DNA from 3 places in the Brevibacillus sp. HB1.3 genome. Region 3 is predicted to be linked to each of the others. Evidence: predicted binding sites of a transcription regulator. Region 3 holds the regulator's gene; each other region holds the start of a gene.

Region 1 (4,813 bases), on a different contig from region 3:
AACGCACAGTTTCTTTCTCAGAAGCTGGCGGAAATTGGCGTGGGAGTTTACTTTCATACGGTTGTGGGTGACAACACGGAGCGATTGCTACAAGTGATTCGATTGGCATCAGGACGATCTGATCTCGTCATTTTCACGGGTGGGCTAGGGCCGACTCAAGATGATTTGACGAAAGAAACCGTGGCGGGGCATGTAGGCATTGGATTGGAAACGAATTCAGAGGCCATGGAGAGAATTGAAAAATTCTTTTCGCAACGTGGGATTGTCATGACGGAGAACAATCGTAAGCAGGCGCTGGTGCTTTCTGGCAGCCATGTATTCTCCAACGATTTCGGGATGGCGCCGGGGATGGCGATCCGTCATGACAGTAGTACGTTCGTGCTGTTGCCTGGACCACCAAGTGAGATGTATCCAATGGTAGAGAATTACGTGATGCCTTACTTGACCGATTTGCTTCCCGATAAACAAGTGTTTCATTCTCATGTACTCAGGTTCTACGGAATAGGCGAATCCGCTTTGGAGGAAAAACTGCTTGATCTGATCGAAAAGCAGGACAATCCAACGATCGCTCCATACGCCAAAGAATTCGAAGTAACGCTGCGAATTACGGCAAGAGCTGCTACAGTCGAAGAAGGGGAAACCTTGATTTTGCCTGTAGAAAAAGAAATTCTCAGCCGTGTTGGTCAGTACATGTACGGGATGGGCGAGAACTCGTCACTGCATGATGTGCTGGTTTCTGAGTTAAAAAAGAGAAATGAGACAATTGCTTGTGCAGAAAGCTGTACAGGTGGAGCGATTGCCTCGTTGATTACCTCTGTGCCAGGAAGCTCACAAGTGTTTCGTGGTGGGGTAGTCTGCTACACCAATGAAGTGAAAAATCAGCTGCTCGAAGTACCTGACTCCATTTTGCAAACGGATGGGGCGGTCAGTGAGAAAACAGCTCAATTGCTGGCTGAACATGTACGAGAAAAGCTGGGAGCTACTTACGGGATTTCTGTTACGGGAGTGGCTGGACCCGATCCTTCCGAGGGCAAGCCTGTTGGCCTTGTTTACGTGGGGATCGCGGCAGAAGGAATACCCACAGTTGTAAAAGAGCTACGCCTCGCCGGAAGAAGGCATGCAATCGTTGGGCGTGCCGCTAAATACGCGTTGTTTTATGCGTTGCAAATGCAAAAAGAAAGGTGATTTTTTTTATGACGATTTTTTCCGATTTTCCTTTACATAAATCTATTCTGCAAGCGATTCACGATATGGGCTTCGAGGAGCCATCACCGATTCAGGCAGCTTGCATTCCAAAAGTACTGGATGGCGGAGACCTGATTGGTCAAGCACAAACAGGTACTGGTAAGACTGCTGCCTTCGGGATTCCACTTGTAGAAAAGATTACGCCTGCCAATCGTGTACAAGCGATCGTGCTGACCCCAACTCGTGAGTTGGCTATTCAGGTAGCAGGAGAGCTCTTGCGTATCTCCAAATACAACAAGGTTCGTACGCTGCCAATCTATGGCGGACAATCAATCGGACATCAAATTCGTGCACTCCGCCAAGGTGTACAAATCGTTGTAGGTACCCCTGGCCGTGTCATGGACCACTTGCGTCGCAAAACATTGAAGCTGGATCACGTACATACACTCGTTTTGGATGAAGCGGATGAAATGCTGGACATGGGCTTCATCGAAGATATCGAAACGATCATCACACATATGCCGGAAGAGCGTCAAACCTTGCTATTCTCTGCGACGATGCCGCCAGAAATCAAGCGCTTGGCTACCCGTTACATGAAACAGCCGCAAACGATCGCGGTGAGCCGTGAAGAAGTAACGGCGCCATTGATCGAACAGGTATACTACAAAGTGTTTGACCGTAACAAAGTAGAGAGCCTCTGCCGTATTCTGGACAGTGAGGATGTAGAGTTGGGAATCATTTTCTGCCGTACCAAGCGTGGTGTAGATGAGTTGTCCGAAGTGCTGCAATCCCGCGGATACCTTGCGGACGGCTTGCATGGCGACTTATCACAGGCACAACGCGACAAGGTCATGAATGCATTCCGTGAGGGCTCGATTGAATTCCTGATTGCGACAGACGTAGCAGCACGCGGTATCGACGTAGGAAACGTCTCTCACGTAATCAACTACGATATTCCACAAGACTCTGAGAGCTACGTACACCGTATTGGTCGTACTGGTCGCGCAGGTCGCAAAGGAATTGCGATGACGTTGGTTACGCCTCGTGAAGTAAGACAAATGATGTTTATCCAAAAGCAGACAAAAGCACAAGTGCTCTCTCGTAATGTTCCTTCCCTGGAGGAAGTGGCTGAGCGTAAACAAGAGCAGTTGCGTGAACAGTTGACTAGCCTTTTGGAAAGCGATGCTATCGCGGATATGTATCAAAAAGTAGCGGATGCTCTCGTAGGTCAATACCCGGCTGAAAAAGTAGCAGCTGCTGCCTTGCACCTGGCATTCCACACCGAAGCAGGACAAGGGCAGGAAGCAGAAGCGTACAACTTTGGTGAGACGGGTGCCGCAAAAGGCATGGTTCGTTTCTTCCTGAACGTAGGCCGCAATGCGAACATGAAGCCACAGGACCTGGTACGAGAGATCTCTGAATCTGTGGGTATCCCAGGAAAATCAGTAGGTCGCATCGACATTTTCGAGAACTTCACGTTTGTTGAGGTTCCAGAAGAGGTAGCGGCATTCGTTTATGAGTCACTGCGTCAAACGCGCATCAACGGAAAACGAATCAATCTGGAGCCTGCAAAGCCTCGCGGAGCGAAGCGTTCCTAATTTGCGAGTATTCCAAAGCAGCCATTTCACTGGGAATAACCAGGAAATGGCTGCTTTTTTGTGATGCGAATATTTGTTCGTAAAAAATACTTGGCAAACACTTCTGTCTCGAGGTATGATGAAGACAAGCAAAACAGAAGCGAAAAATTGAAAGGGTGTGTACCATTTGTCAGATCGTCGCGCAGCTTTGGAGAGTGCATTGCGTCAAATAGAAAAGCAATTCGGAAAAGGTTCCATTATGAAGTTGGGGGAAGTATCCAACGTTCAGATTTCTACTGTATCGAGCGGAGCGCTTGCTCTTGATATCGCACTTGGTGTGGGCGGATTCCCACGTGGACGGATTATTGAGATTTACGGACCAGAGTCTTCTGGTAAAACAACCGTAGCACTTCATGCAATCGCAGAAGTGCAAAGACAAGGCGGACAGGCTGCGTTTATCGATGCTGAGCATGCCTTGGATCCGGTTTACGCTGCAAAGCTGGGTGTGAACATCGACGAATTGCTGTTGTCCCAACCAGATACGGGTGAGCAAGCTTTGGAGATCGCGGAAGCACTGGTGCGTTCTGGTGCAGTAGACATTATCGTAGTTGACTCCGTTGCGGCACTCGTGCCAAAAGCAGAGATCGAGGGCGAGATGGGAGATTCCCACGTAGGTTTGCAAGCACGCTTGATGTCCCAAGCACTCCGCAAGCTGTCTGGTGCCATCAATAAGTCCAAGACGATTGCGATCTTCATCAACCAGCTTCGCGAAAAAGTGGGAGTTATGTTCGGTAACCCGGAAACAACGCCAGGTGGACGCGCTTTGAAGTTCTACGCGAGTGTTCGTTTGGATGTTCGTAAAGCGGAATCTATCAAAGTCGGTAACGACATTCTGGGTAGCAAGACGAAGATCAAAGTTGTCAAAAACAAAGTGGCTCCACCATTTAAGGTTGCTGAAGTGGACATCATGTACGGTGAAGGTATTTCCAGAGAAGGTAGCATTCTCGACATCGGTTCTGAGATTGATGTCGTGCAAAAGAGTGGTGCTTGGTATTCCTTCAACGAAGAGCGTCTCGGCCAAGGTAGAGAAAATTCGAAGGTCTTCCTGAAGGAAAATCCGCATATTGCCTCTCAGATTGAAACAAAAGTGCGTGAATACTTCAGTCTGAACCCTGGCTCTGTTCCAGAAATTGAGCCAGAAAATGACCCAGAGCAAGATGAAGAGCCTACATTTGATCTGGAGTAATGAAGAGTGGAAGAGCAGCCTGTCGATGAGACAGGCTGTTATTTTAGCTTTGCGAAGGAGTGACTCATCATGAAGAGCGGCCTGATCACTGCCGTTCATCGAGATATCAAACAAAAGCAACGCTACCATATCGATGTAGAAGGCGAGTATGCCATTACTGTACATGAAGACATACTGGTAAAGTACAACCTGTTTAAGGGAACAGAATTAGACGAAGCTTTTTGCCGAGAAGTCCTGATAGCAGAAGAAAAGCATAAAGCGTATTTAGGAGCTTTGCGATACCTCGGCATACGCCCACGGACAAGCAGTCAGCTGCATTCATATTTGGTAGAGAAGGGATTTTCTACGCAGATTGCCGAAGAGATATGTCAGCGCTGCAAGGAACACGGCTACATCGATGATGAAGCATTTGCGAAGCAATGGGTAGACGAGCGATTGCGTTTGAAGCCGAGAAGCCCGTATATGCTGCGTATGGAGCTTACCCAGCGCGGAGTGGACAGAGCGATTGTAGAGGACGCAGTAGGTGGCGTGTCTAGGCAGGCTGAACTAGATGCTGCTCGCGCATTGATAGAGAAGAAGGTGCGACGCATAGAAGGTGCACCGAACCCCGATGAAGAACGCAAGCTGCTGTCCATGCTGATGCGCAAGGGATTCTCCCATGCGATCATTCAACAAATGCGTGAAGAATTGCGTCGTAGAAGCGATAGTTAGGGTCAACTCTATTTGCATGATCTTGACAATTCTTGTTCACAAATAATAAAATAGGTTTGTATTTACTTGGTGTATCATAACATTTTGTGATTTG
Region 2 (4,813 bases), on a different contig from region 3:
GATTTCACCGTCGCCAAAATGTCCTTTTGCTTGCTCGTTCTTTGTATAGACGCGGATTTCCATCTGATGTTCCTCCCTTAGTACGATTGCTGGCTTACGGGTTGTAAGGAGTTACCATTAAAACAAGATGTATGCACCTGGACCGATCAACGCTACACCAATAACAACTGCCATTAATGTCAGGTTGTATTCGAATCCGTTTTGTGTGACCCAATATCCATTTTGACCGTGTACCTTCAAGATGGCAACCAGCATTGTGAAAGCAAGCAAAATAGCACTTGGCCAGATACCTACGCCTGCGGCAAACATCAGACCACCAACGAGCTCAGACAATCCAGCGACAAAGGCCATCGCTACGCCAGGTTTCACTCCGATGGACTCCAGCCAGCCGCCTGTTCCTTTCAAACCATAACCGCCAAACCAACCAAACAACTTCTGCGTACCATGACCTGCAAACGTCAAACCAATGACCAAACGAATCAACAACAATCCAGTATCCAACACTTTTCATCTCTCCTTAATTGTTTTTAATTAGTATATCTTTATTTTGAGATATTTGTCCAAAAAGGCTGGCGGGCCTTAGAAGGATTCCGCCAGTTTTACTGCTTTTTCTACACCAGCTGCAACGAGCTCAGCTGCTTTGTCTTGGAATTGGTTGTGACCTTCTACGATTACTTCGGTTACATTGCTAACGCCCCAGAAGCCGAGGAGCGTGCGAACGTATTTGTTTGCCATTTCCATCTGAGCCATAGGCCCTTCGGAATAAACGCCACCGCGTGCGCTCAACAGAGCTACTTTTTTGTCGCCCATCAGCCCAACTGGACCTTCAGCTGTGTACTTGAATGTTTTACCTGCTTGGGAGAGGTAATCCATGTACGAGTGCAGAACAGCAGGAACAGTGAAGTTCCACATTGGGAAAGCAAATACGACTTTGTCAGCTGTTGTAAACTGGTTCAGGTATTTGTTAACCAAGTCAGCACGTTTTTGCTCATCAGCAGACAGCTCGATGCCGTTTCCTGCTTTCCACATAGCAGTCAGCATGTCGTTACCGTAATAAGGGAGGTTTTCTGCAAACAGATCCAGCTCAACGATTTCGTCATTTGGATGTGATTCTTTGTATGCTTTCGTGAAAGCTTCGTACAGCTTTACACTTGTAGCCTGCTCAACTGGGCGATCGTTTGCTTTAATAAAAAGTACTTTACTCATGGAAATTTCATTCCCCTTCCGTTTAGTAAGTCACTAACTTTTAATGTGTAAATCTTGATTTTAAGATTATTACGTATCGGATCTTTTGTCAACACTTTTTTGAAAGATAGTGTTGGAGATCGGGGACGGGGACTGCTCTACTAATAAGTAGCTTGAGCAGTGCGTCCCAATTTTTTTAGCAGTTCGATTGCTTGACGCTGTTCTTCTGGTGTGAGACCTTCCATTGCTTTCTCAATTGCGAGTTGATGAGGCGGGAAGATTTCAGACAAAAATTGATGCCCTTTTTCAGTGAGTTCCGCAAAAATGACGCGGCGGTCTGCTGAACAGGGCTTGCGAATGAGCAATTGCTTCTTTTCGAGTTTGTCCACAACGTATGTGATGTTTCCGCTGGAGATCAAAATTTTTTCGCCAATTTGCTGCAATGGTTGAGGACCTTTATGAAATAATACCTCTAGTACACCGAATTCAGTTGGATTTAGTCCATGCTCGCGAATGTGACGATTGGAGTGAGCGGTAACCCAGTTGTATGACCTTGATAAAACGACAAAAAGATCGAGGGGATCATTTCGCAGTGGTTTGTCAGACATATGGACCCTCCTTTACATCTACATCGAAATTTCGATATCTCTAATTTAAGATAATCCTACATGATTGCATTCCTATTTGTCAAATTTAGAAAAAATAAAATGAAAAACACGCTTGTATAAACAGTTGTCTCCGTGATAAACTTTTGTTTGTAAACAAGCTGTGAAAGCGTAACAGAAGAAAGGAGGATGACCGTGGAAAAAGACATGCAGATCCTTCATCATATCCGGCAAAATCCTTTTATCACGCAACAGGAGCTGGCTGATCTGATTGGCATCTCACGTTCGGCGGTAGCTGGCTACATCGCACAGTTGACCAAACGCGGGGAAATCAAAGGACGGGCTTATGTACTTCGTGATGAAGGAATGATTGCTTGTATCGGTGGGGCCAACCTGGACCGCAAAGCACGCGGCAAGCAACAGGTTCGTCTACACTCATCCAATCCCGTAACGATTATGGAATCGTGTGGAGGGGTGGCGCGGAATATCGCGGAGAACCTCGGTCGTCTTGGCTGCAATACGTCCCTCATTACCAGCGTTGGCGAGGACAAAGAAGGCGAGTGGCTCTTGCAGGAGACGAAAAAGCACGGGGTGCACATTAGCCAAGTGTGGAGACTGCCTACACAGCGTACAGGAACGTATACGGCGCTTCTCGATATTGATGGCGAGATGGTTGTTTCCTTGGCGAACATGGATATTTACGATGCTCTTACACCAGAGATGTTCGCAGAAAAATGGTCGCACATTGCAGCAGCCCACGTGGTTTTCATCGATACAAACATTCCGGCGGACTGCTTGGCCTACATCATCGAACGTTGCCGGGAGGAAAACATCCTGCTCTTCGTTGACCCGGTCTCTTCCATCAAAGCAAAGAAGCTCCCACAGCAATTGGACGGAGTAGAAGCGATTTTGCCGAATCGCGAGGAAGCCGAGCTGATGGCTGGCATGAAGATCACGACGATCGAAGAATGCGCCGAGGCTTGCCGCAAGATCAGGGAACGAGGCGTCAAGCACGTCATCGTGACCTTGGGCGAAGAAGGCATTTACTATCAATCCGAGGACGTTGAGGAGCATATGCTTCCATATCCAACAGAAGTAGTAGATGTTACAGGTGCGGGAGATGCGTTCGCGTCAGGACTCTTGTATGGCATTGTAAACGGAGAGTCTTTCCAGAGGGCGTGTCGCCTTGGATTGGCAGCATCCGCTCTGACATTGCAAACAGAGCAGTCCGTATCTCCTCTATTAAAAGCAGAACAATTGGAACTGGCCGTAGAACAATTCGAAAAGGAGCGATAAGAGATGAAACAATATTTGACCTTTACTGAGGAAGTACGCCACGCACTGGAGAACAACCTGCCGGTAGTTGCGCTGGAGACGACGATTATTTCGCACGGTATGCCGTATCCGCAAAACATCGAAATGGCAAAAGAAGTAGAGCAAATCATTCGCGACAACGGTGCTGTACCAGCTACGATCGGGATCATGGACGGCAAAATCAAAATCGGTTTGACTGACAGCGAGCTGGAAGAGTTTGCGACGAACAAAAATGTAGCAAAAGTAAGCCGTCGCGACTTCGCTTACATTTTAGCTAGCGGTAAAATCGGTGCGACTACAGTAGCCGCTACCATGATCGCAGCTGAGATGGCTGGTATCCACATGTTTGCAACTGGCGGTATCGGTGGGGTACACCGTGAAGGCGAAATCACTTGGGACGTATCTGCTGACCTGACTGAGCTGGCGCAAACAGATGTAGCTGTAGTATGCGCAGGTGCGAAATCGATCCTCGATATCGGTCGCACACTCGAATATTTGGAAACGCAAGGTGTTCCAGTTGTGGGCTACCGCACGGATGAATTCCCTTCCTTCTTTGCTCGCAAAAGTGGATTTGGCGTAGACATGCGTATCGATACACCAGAAGAAGTCGGTAAGATGATGAACACTAAATGGGATCTGGGACTCAAAGGCGGTATGATTATCGCGAATCCAGTACCAGAATCTGATGCACTCAACCACGAAGAAATCGAGGCTGTGATCCAAAAAGCACTCGCAGAAGCAAAAGAAAACAACATTGCTGGTAAACAGGTAACGCCATTCATGCTCGATAAAGTGAAAAAGCTGACAGAAGGCAAGAGCTTGGCAACAAATATCGCGCTGGTGAAACACAATGCCGAAGTAGCGGCGAAAATCGCGGTAGCTTATCAGAAAGAAGCGAACCAAGGTAAATAAGAGAGATTGAACAACAAAATAGGGAAAGAAAAACGAGCCGCTAGAATCGCTTTCTAGGGCTCGTTTCGTTTATTTTACTCACTCCCACCAATGTTGCATTCCACGGATTCCAACATCCCATAGCTTAGCGTTTCCGGAAACGATAATGGTAATTTCGTTTACCTCGTTAAAAGGCATCTCCCTTAAAGCCTCTGCCCCTTGATAGGATTGTTCGTTTAACTGAGATAGTTCTTGTCCATCTACGATGATTATGGCTTCACCCTTTGAGCCCCCATTGTCGGGAATGCCGAAATAGAAAGAAAGCCAGACATTTTTTTGGTTCCCCAGAATATAGTGGTATGTTTTGGTTGATTCCCCTTCACTGCTATACACGTTCATTTTCGGCTCTATTCGTTCACCTGCTACCGAAAAGCTTGGGAGATTCTCAGTCATAGGTGTAGTTCCTGTCATTTCTTTCATAATCGTTAATGATTGAACGGGGCCTTCTCTTTTTTGGAGGATTTCAGAGACAACCATGACTCCAAATACAAGTACAACAATAGTTAGAGCCGAAGCCATGAGCTTTTTATAAGAAAGGTTTGAAGAAAATCCAACTCGATAGGCAACATAACCAATCGCTGCACCTATTGTATTGGATATCACATCATTTACATCAAAGCTGCCAAGGTATGTCAGGGCCTGAACAGTTTCTAGAACGAAAATCGCTAAGACAAACAAGGATATGAACTTCCCAAATCTGACACGATACAACAAGGGAAATAATATTCCAAAAGGGATAAAAGCAGCAACGTTTCCGA
Region 3 (4,813 bases):
GAGGCTCCTGAAGCCCACTTGACTCGAATCTCCTAAATGAGATGTCGACGCTTGTTTCTACCCGAATCTCTCCAGAGGGGAACGGTATCTCTATCAGCCAATCCATATAGGATGTCCTCCTTAATGATCAGTTGCAACACCAGTCGCTGTTTACCCCTTATGATTCCAGGAAGTTGATAGATCTGCTAGCAGATTAATCCTTTCGTAGGAGCTGAACTCTTTGGCGTAATTCCTGTTCGGTCAACGACTCCAATTGCAACAAGGCCTCATACGGATCATCACCCGGAATATGAAAGTATCGAGCAAATGCAGGCTCTGTTTTGAGTCCGTCTTGCTTCAGAGCCCTGATATGTATACAAGCATCCAAGCCCCCTATATCTAACAATCGTGCTTCGATGTCCATATGACGATAAGCATTTTGCTTTTCGACTGCAACTGGTTGAGCAAACAATTCAAACCAAAAGCTAGCTGTGAAAAACGAAATAACGCACGTGGGAATCCCTTTTAGATCGAGTTGTGTCACTTCAAAGCTGGTTAAGCAGCCAAACGCTTTACGAACAACCTGCTCAAACTGATTCAGATCATGACTCTCGCAAATAATATCCAGATCGCTTTGCTCAACATCAATGTCCAATGGGATGGTTCCGGCAAGCACTGGACGGTAATCGGCTAGTACTTCCAGGATATGCGTCTGTTGAATCGCTTCCCACGCCGCTTTTTGGCGCATCGTTCCTCTGCTCAAGTAAGAGAGATCATGCCAATTTTTCATGAAACTACCCCCATGTCTACTTTCTTTTAAAATAGTGTAGACAAAAGTGAATAAGTGCGCAACGAAATTGGTAGTCACTCGTATACCTAAATGAAGGGAGTGTAGTGGATGGAAATACTTTTGTGGGTCGTGGTTGTGTTATTGTTCCTGTTAAGCATCGCAGGAATTTTTTTACCCGTTTTACCTGATACGATCTTGCTGTGGGCGGGCTTTTTGCTCTATCACTTTTTTATTGCAGATCCGGGAGCGGGATTGCCGACATCCTTTTGGTGGGGAATGGTCGTTCTAAGCATTCTGCTTTACGGTGCTGACTTGCTGACGAACATGTACTTCGTGAAAAAGTACGGGGGGTCCAAGTGGTCGTCTATAGCTGCAGCCGCCGGAATTATCCTCGGGATTTTCGTCTTCCCACCGTTTGGTATGCTGATCTTGCCGTTCGTATTCGTCGTTCTCGTAGAGTTGATGGTGCAGAAGCAATCGATGGAGCGAGCAGTGAAAGCGGGAGTAGGCTCACTAATTGGATTTTTGGGCAGTGCGGTCGTAAAAGTCATCTTGCAAGTTACGATGATCATCTGGTTTTTTATCGCCAGATAACATATAGAAAACAAAAGGGACAGCCGAGGCTGTCCTTTTTTACGTGGAAACTAGTGAATGAGGCGATAGACACCAATGACTTTACCGAGAATGGTGACATGCTCCAGAATGATCGGTTCCATCGTGGCATTTTCCGGTTGGAGACGGAAGTGGTTCTTTTCTTTGAAAAATCTTTTGACGGTCGCTTCATCTTCTTCTGTCATGGCTACGACAATGTCACCGTTGTTCGCTACGTGCTGTTGGCGAACAATGACGTAGTCTCCGTCGAGAATCCCAGCATCAATCATACTATTCCCGGAGACGCGCAGCATGTAGACCTTGTCGGAAGTCACGATATTGTCTGGAAGTGGGAAGTATTCTTCCACATCCTCAATGGCTGTAATGGGCTGTCCAGCTGTTACTTTTCCGATTACTGGCACACGGACGACAGAGTCTTCGAAATTGTCTTGAAAACGATCTTCATCTGAAAGCAATTCGATGGCGCGAGGTTTGGTAGGATCTCGACGAATGAGGCCTTTTTTCTCTAAGCGTGCCAAATGACCATGTACTGTTGAGCTGGAAGCGAGTCCGACAGCCTCTCCAATTTCACGTACAGAAGGCGGATATCCTTTATCACGAACTTCCTTTCGTATGAACTCGATGATGGCTTGTTGTCTACTCGATAATTTTGACATAGAAAGACACCCCTGATTCCTCGAACATATTTTCCTATATTATACCATGGGAGCTTGCGTTCGACAAACATAAGTTCGTTTCGTTGTTGACATGAACATATGTTCTCATTTATGATGAGCTTACAAGAGAACAGAACGTATGTTTGTAAGGAGGCCATTATCATGAATTCATCGACAGTACGTAATCGTTTTGAGAAGAAAGAAGAACGTCGTGTTCGTTTTGGTATCACGAGAGGTCAAGCACTCTTGTTTCTTATTACATTTACTCTCTTTTTTTACTTATTGACCGAACTAGTGTTTGCTGCTTCGCCAATGGACGAGCCACAAGGCATAGAAGTAATCGTACAATCCGGAGATAGTCTATGGTCGTTAGCCGTTCGCTACTCAGATCAGCATACGGATGTGCGTGACTATATCATAGAAATCAAGGAAGCGAACGGTTTGGATAGCAACTGGATTTACCCGGGTCAGACTCTGATCATGCCTGATATGCCGTAAGTGTTCGGCTGTCTTGCGGGATTATTCGAATATGGTATAATGAAGCGGCACTACTACAGAGTGGGAGGAACCAGCAGTGGTATCTGACGCAGAAATTAAACGCATTAATGAATTGGTCAAAAAATCTCGCGAAGAAGGTTTAACCGAAGAGGAAAAGCTCGAGCAAAAAGCATTGCGCCAAAAGTACATTGACGCCGTTAAGCTTTCACTGAGAGCAAATTTGGATTCCATCCGTTATGTGGAAGACCTTGAAGAAAATAAGCCAAAACAGTAAGATAACAATTACTGATACGACAGACATCCTCGCTTGACGCTAGGGTGTCTTTTTCTGTGACATACATAACGCTTTGATTGCCAGGGGGGAAAGCGATGGCGTGGATAGCTGTGGCGGTTGGCGGAGCAGTTGGCTCTCTAGTGCGCTACCTATTGTCTTTACTCGCAAATCAGCCGGAATGGCCGTGGGGAACCTGGATCGTCAATGTTTGTGGATCCTTGATCATTGGCATCTTGTTCGTGCTAGGGAAAGAACGGGGCATTTTATCTCCAACACTCTATCTCTTATTTGCAACGGGTGTCATGGGAGGATTTACGACTTTCTCTAGCTTCTCCTTGGAAGTGGTCACTTTTTGGGGAGAAGGACATCTGTTGCGGGGCACTTTATATGCCCTTCTCAGTTTGGGAGTCGGTCTACTTTCATGTGCTGTTGGAATATGGCTGGCCAGGCAATGGGCCTGATACGTTCAAAGACACGATACATGTGAGGGGGAATGAAGGTGAGTACACAGCATCGTGATTATGAGTTGGAACAAAAAAAGCTGGATGAAACCATTTCAGCTATTGATGAAGAAATGGAGCAGATTCGCAATGAAATTCGCGAGGCAACTGATGACTATGTGAAACAGGTCGTTAACTCTAAAAAGGCAAAGGATTTGCGCTACCTGGAAGATCAGGGGCGAGAGAAGCCTTATTTCGGCAGAGTGGACTTCTTGAAGGATGAAATCTACGAGCTGGATCAGGTCTACATAGGAAAACGGGGAATTGTACGCAGCGATACATTTGATTCTGTCGTCGTGGATTGGCGTGCGCCTATCGCCAGTCTTTATTATTCCGGTGAGAGCAAAGACGCGTTTTATCGGATGGGGCGCGAGATCGTTCGTGGTGAAGTTCGATTAAAGCGTAATTTTGCAATTGAAGACGGAAAGATCGTCGGCATCTATGATGGAGCGGTAAAGGAAACGATTAACCGCGAAATGGGACATCCTGACGAGTTTTTGCAGGAGGGCTTCATCGATGAATTTTTGGCAGCCAATCTGAATCAGGCGAACGATAGCAGGCTAAAAGACATCGTCGCTACCATTCAATCCGAGCAAAATGATATTATTCGGGCGGAAAAAGAACGGCCGATTGTCGTGCAAGGCGTCGCGGGGAGCGGAAAAACGACCATTGCCCTGCACCGACTCTCCTATTTGATTTATAACTTCCAGGATTCCATGATGTCCAAAAAATTCATGGTGTTTGCACCAAACCGGATGTTTCTTACCTATATATCCGAGGTTTTACCTGAGCTGGGAGTCGAAGACGTTCAACAGTCTACCTTTGTAGATTGGGCAGCGCGTCTTGTGAAGCCTCTGCTGCCAAAAGGATGGAGAATCGTGAGTCCTGATAAGCCTCTTCAATTGTTCTTCGAAGAGGGACAGGATGAGCGCCAGCAAGAAATGACGCGAAACAGGCTTCGCTTCAAAGGATCGCTCGCTTGTCGGGAGGCGCTGGAGCAATACATTCGGCATATCGTCGAAACGAGAATCCCTTTTAAGAAACTAAGCTTTTTATACAACAAAACAAAGCAAGTCTTTTCCATTCCAGGTGATTTTATTCGCCAATGCTTCCTGGAGCAATTCGCCAATATGCCGTATCATCGACGGGTAGAAGCGCTTCGCAAGCATTTGAAGCAAGAAATGAACAAGCAATTATTTGCCCATTTACGAGAACGAAAAGTCGATTTGGATAAAGAAGGCTTGTACAAATTCGAGAAAATGCTGGAGCAAATCCTGGATACGTACCTGACTTCGTTTCCAAGACTGGAAATCTTCGCAGCTTATCGCGAGCTGATTGCTGACAAGGAATTGCTGCGCAAACTCGCACCTGCTGACATTTCAGACGAAGTTATTCGTGATGTGACTGAGTCAAGTGCTGCGCTGTTTGCAGAGGAGCGATTAGAGCCCGAAGATATCGCGCCATTGCTATACTTGCAGCATATTGTGGAAGGAATGAATAAGGC

The links. The regulator LexA, encoded in region 3, represses DNA repair genes until DNA is damaged. The targets are predictions, from matches to a motif close to CGAACATATGTTCG.
Region 1: a site for LexA is predicted at 2,850-2,863, ahead of recA (recombinase RecA). Genes of this name have one in related genera too.
Region 2: a site for LexA is predicted at 1,930-1,943, ahead of HPY31_RS24725 (carbohydrate kinase). Genes of this name have one in related genera too.

The regions. Positions count from the first base shown of each region.
Region 1 is NZ_JABMIT010000003.1:557,492-562,304, forward strand. Features, by position in the region: gene HPY31_RS10380 (competence/damage-inducible protein A) at 1-1,185, shown strand, start outside; gene HPY31_RS10385 (DEAD/DEAH box helicase) at 1,194-2,783, shown strand; gene recA (recombinase RecA) at 2,950-4,008, shown strand; gene HPY31_RS10395 (RecX family transcriptional regulator) at 4,078-4,719, shown strand.
Region 2 is NZ_JABMIT010000013.1:156,384-161,196, reverse strand. Features, by position in the region: gene HPY31_RS24745 (pirin family protein) at 1-63, opposite strand, end outside; gene HPY31_RS24740 (DoxX family protein) at 118-504, opposite strand; gene HPY31_RS24735 (FMN-dependent NADH-azoreductase) at 580-1,206, opposite strand; gene HPY31_RS24730 (MarR family winged helix-turn-helix transcriptional regulator) at 1,347-1,793, opposite strand; gene HPY31_RS24725 (carbohydrate kinase) at 1,986-3,086, shown strand; gene HPY31_RS24720 (pseudouridine-5'-phosphate glycosidase) at 3,090-4,016, shown strand; gene HPY31_RS24715 (VanZ family protein) at 4,095-4,813, opposite strand, start outside.
Region 3 is NZ_JABMIT010000010.1:23,645-28,457, forward strand. Features, by position in the region: gene HPY31_RS21275 (hypothetical protein) at 1-106, opposite strand, end outside; gene HPY31_RS21280 (DUF4269 domain-containing protein) at 194-769, opposite strand; gene HPY31_RS21285 (DUF456 domain-containing protein) at 878-1,363, shown strand; gene lexA (transcriptional repressor LexA) at 1,414-2,037, opposite strand; gene yneA (cell division suppressor protein YneA) at 2,200-2,535, shown strand; gene HPY31_RS21300 (DUF896 domain-containing protein) at 2,612-2,809, shown strand; gene crcB (fluoride efflux transporter CrcB) at 2,905-3,270, shown strand; gene HPY31_RS21310 (HelD family protein) at 3,309-4,813, shown strand, end outside.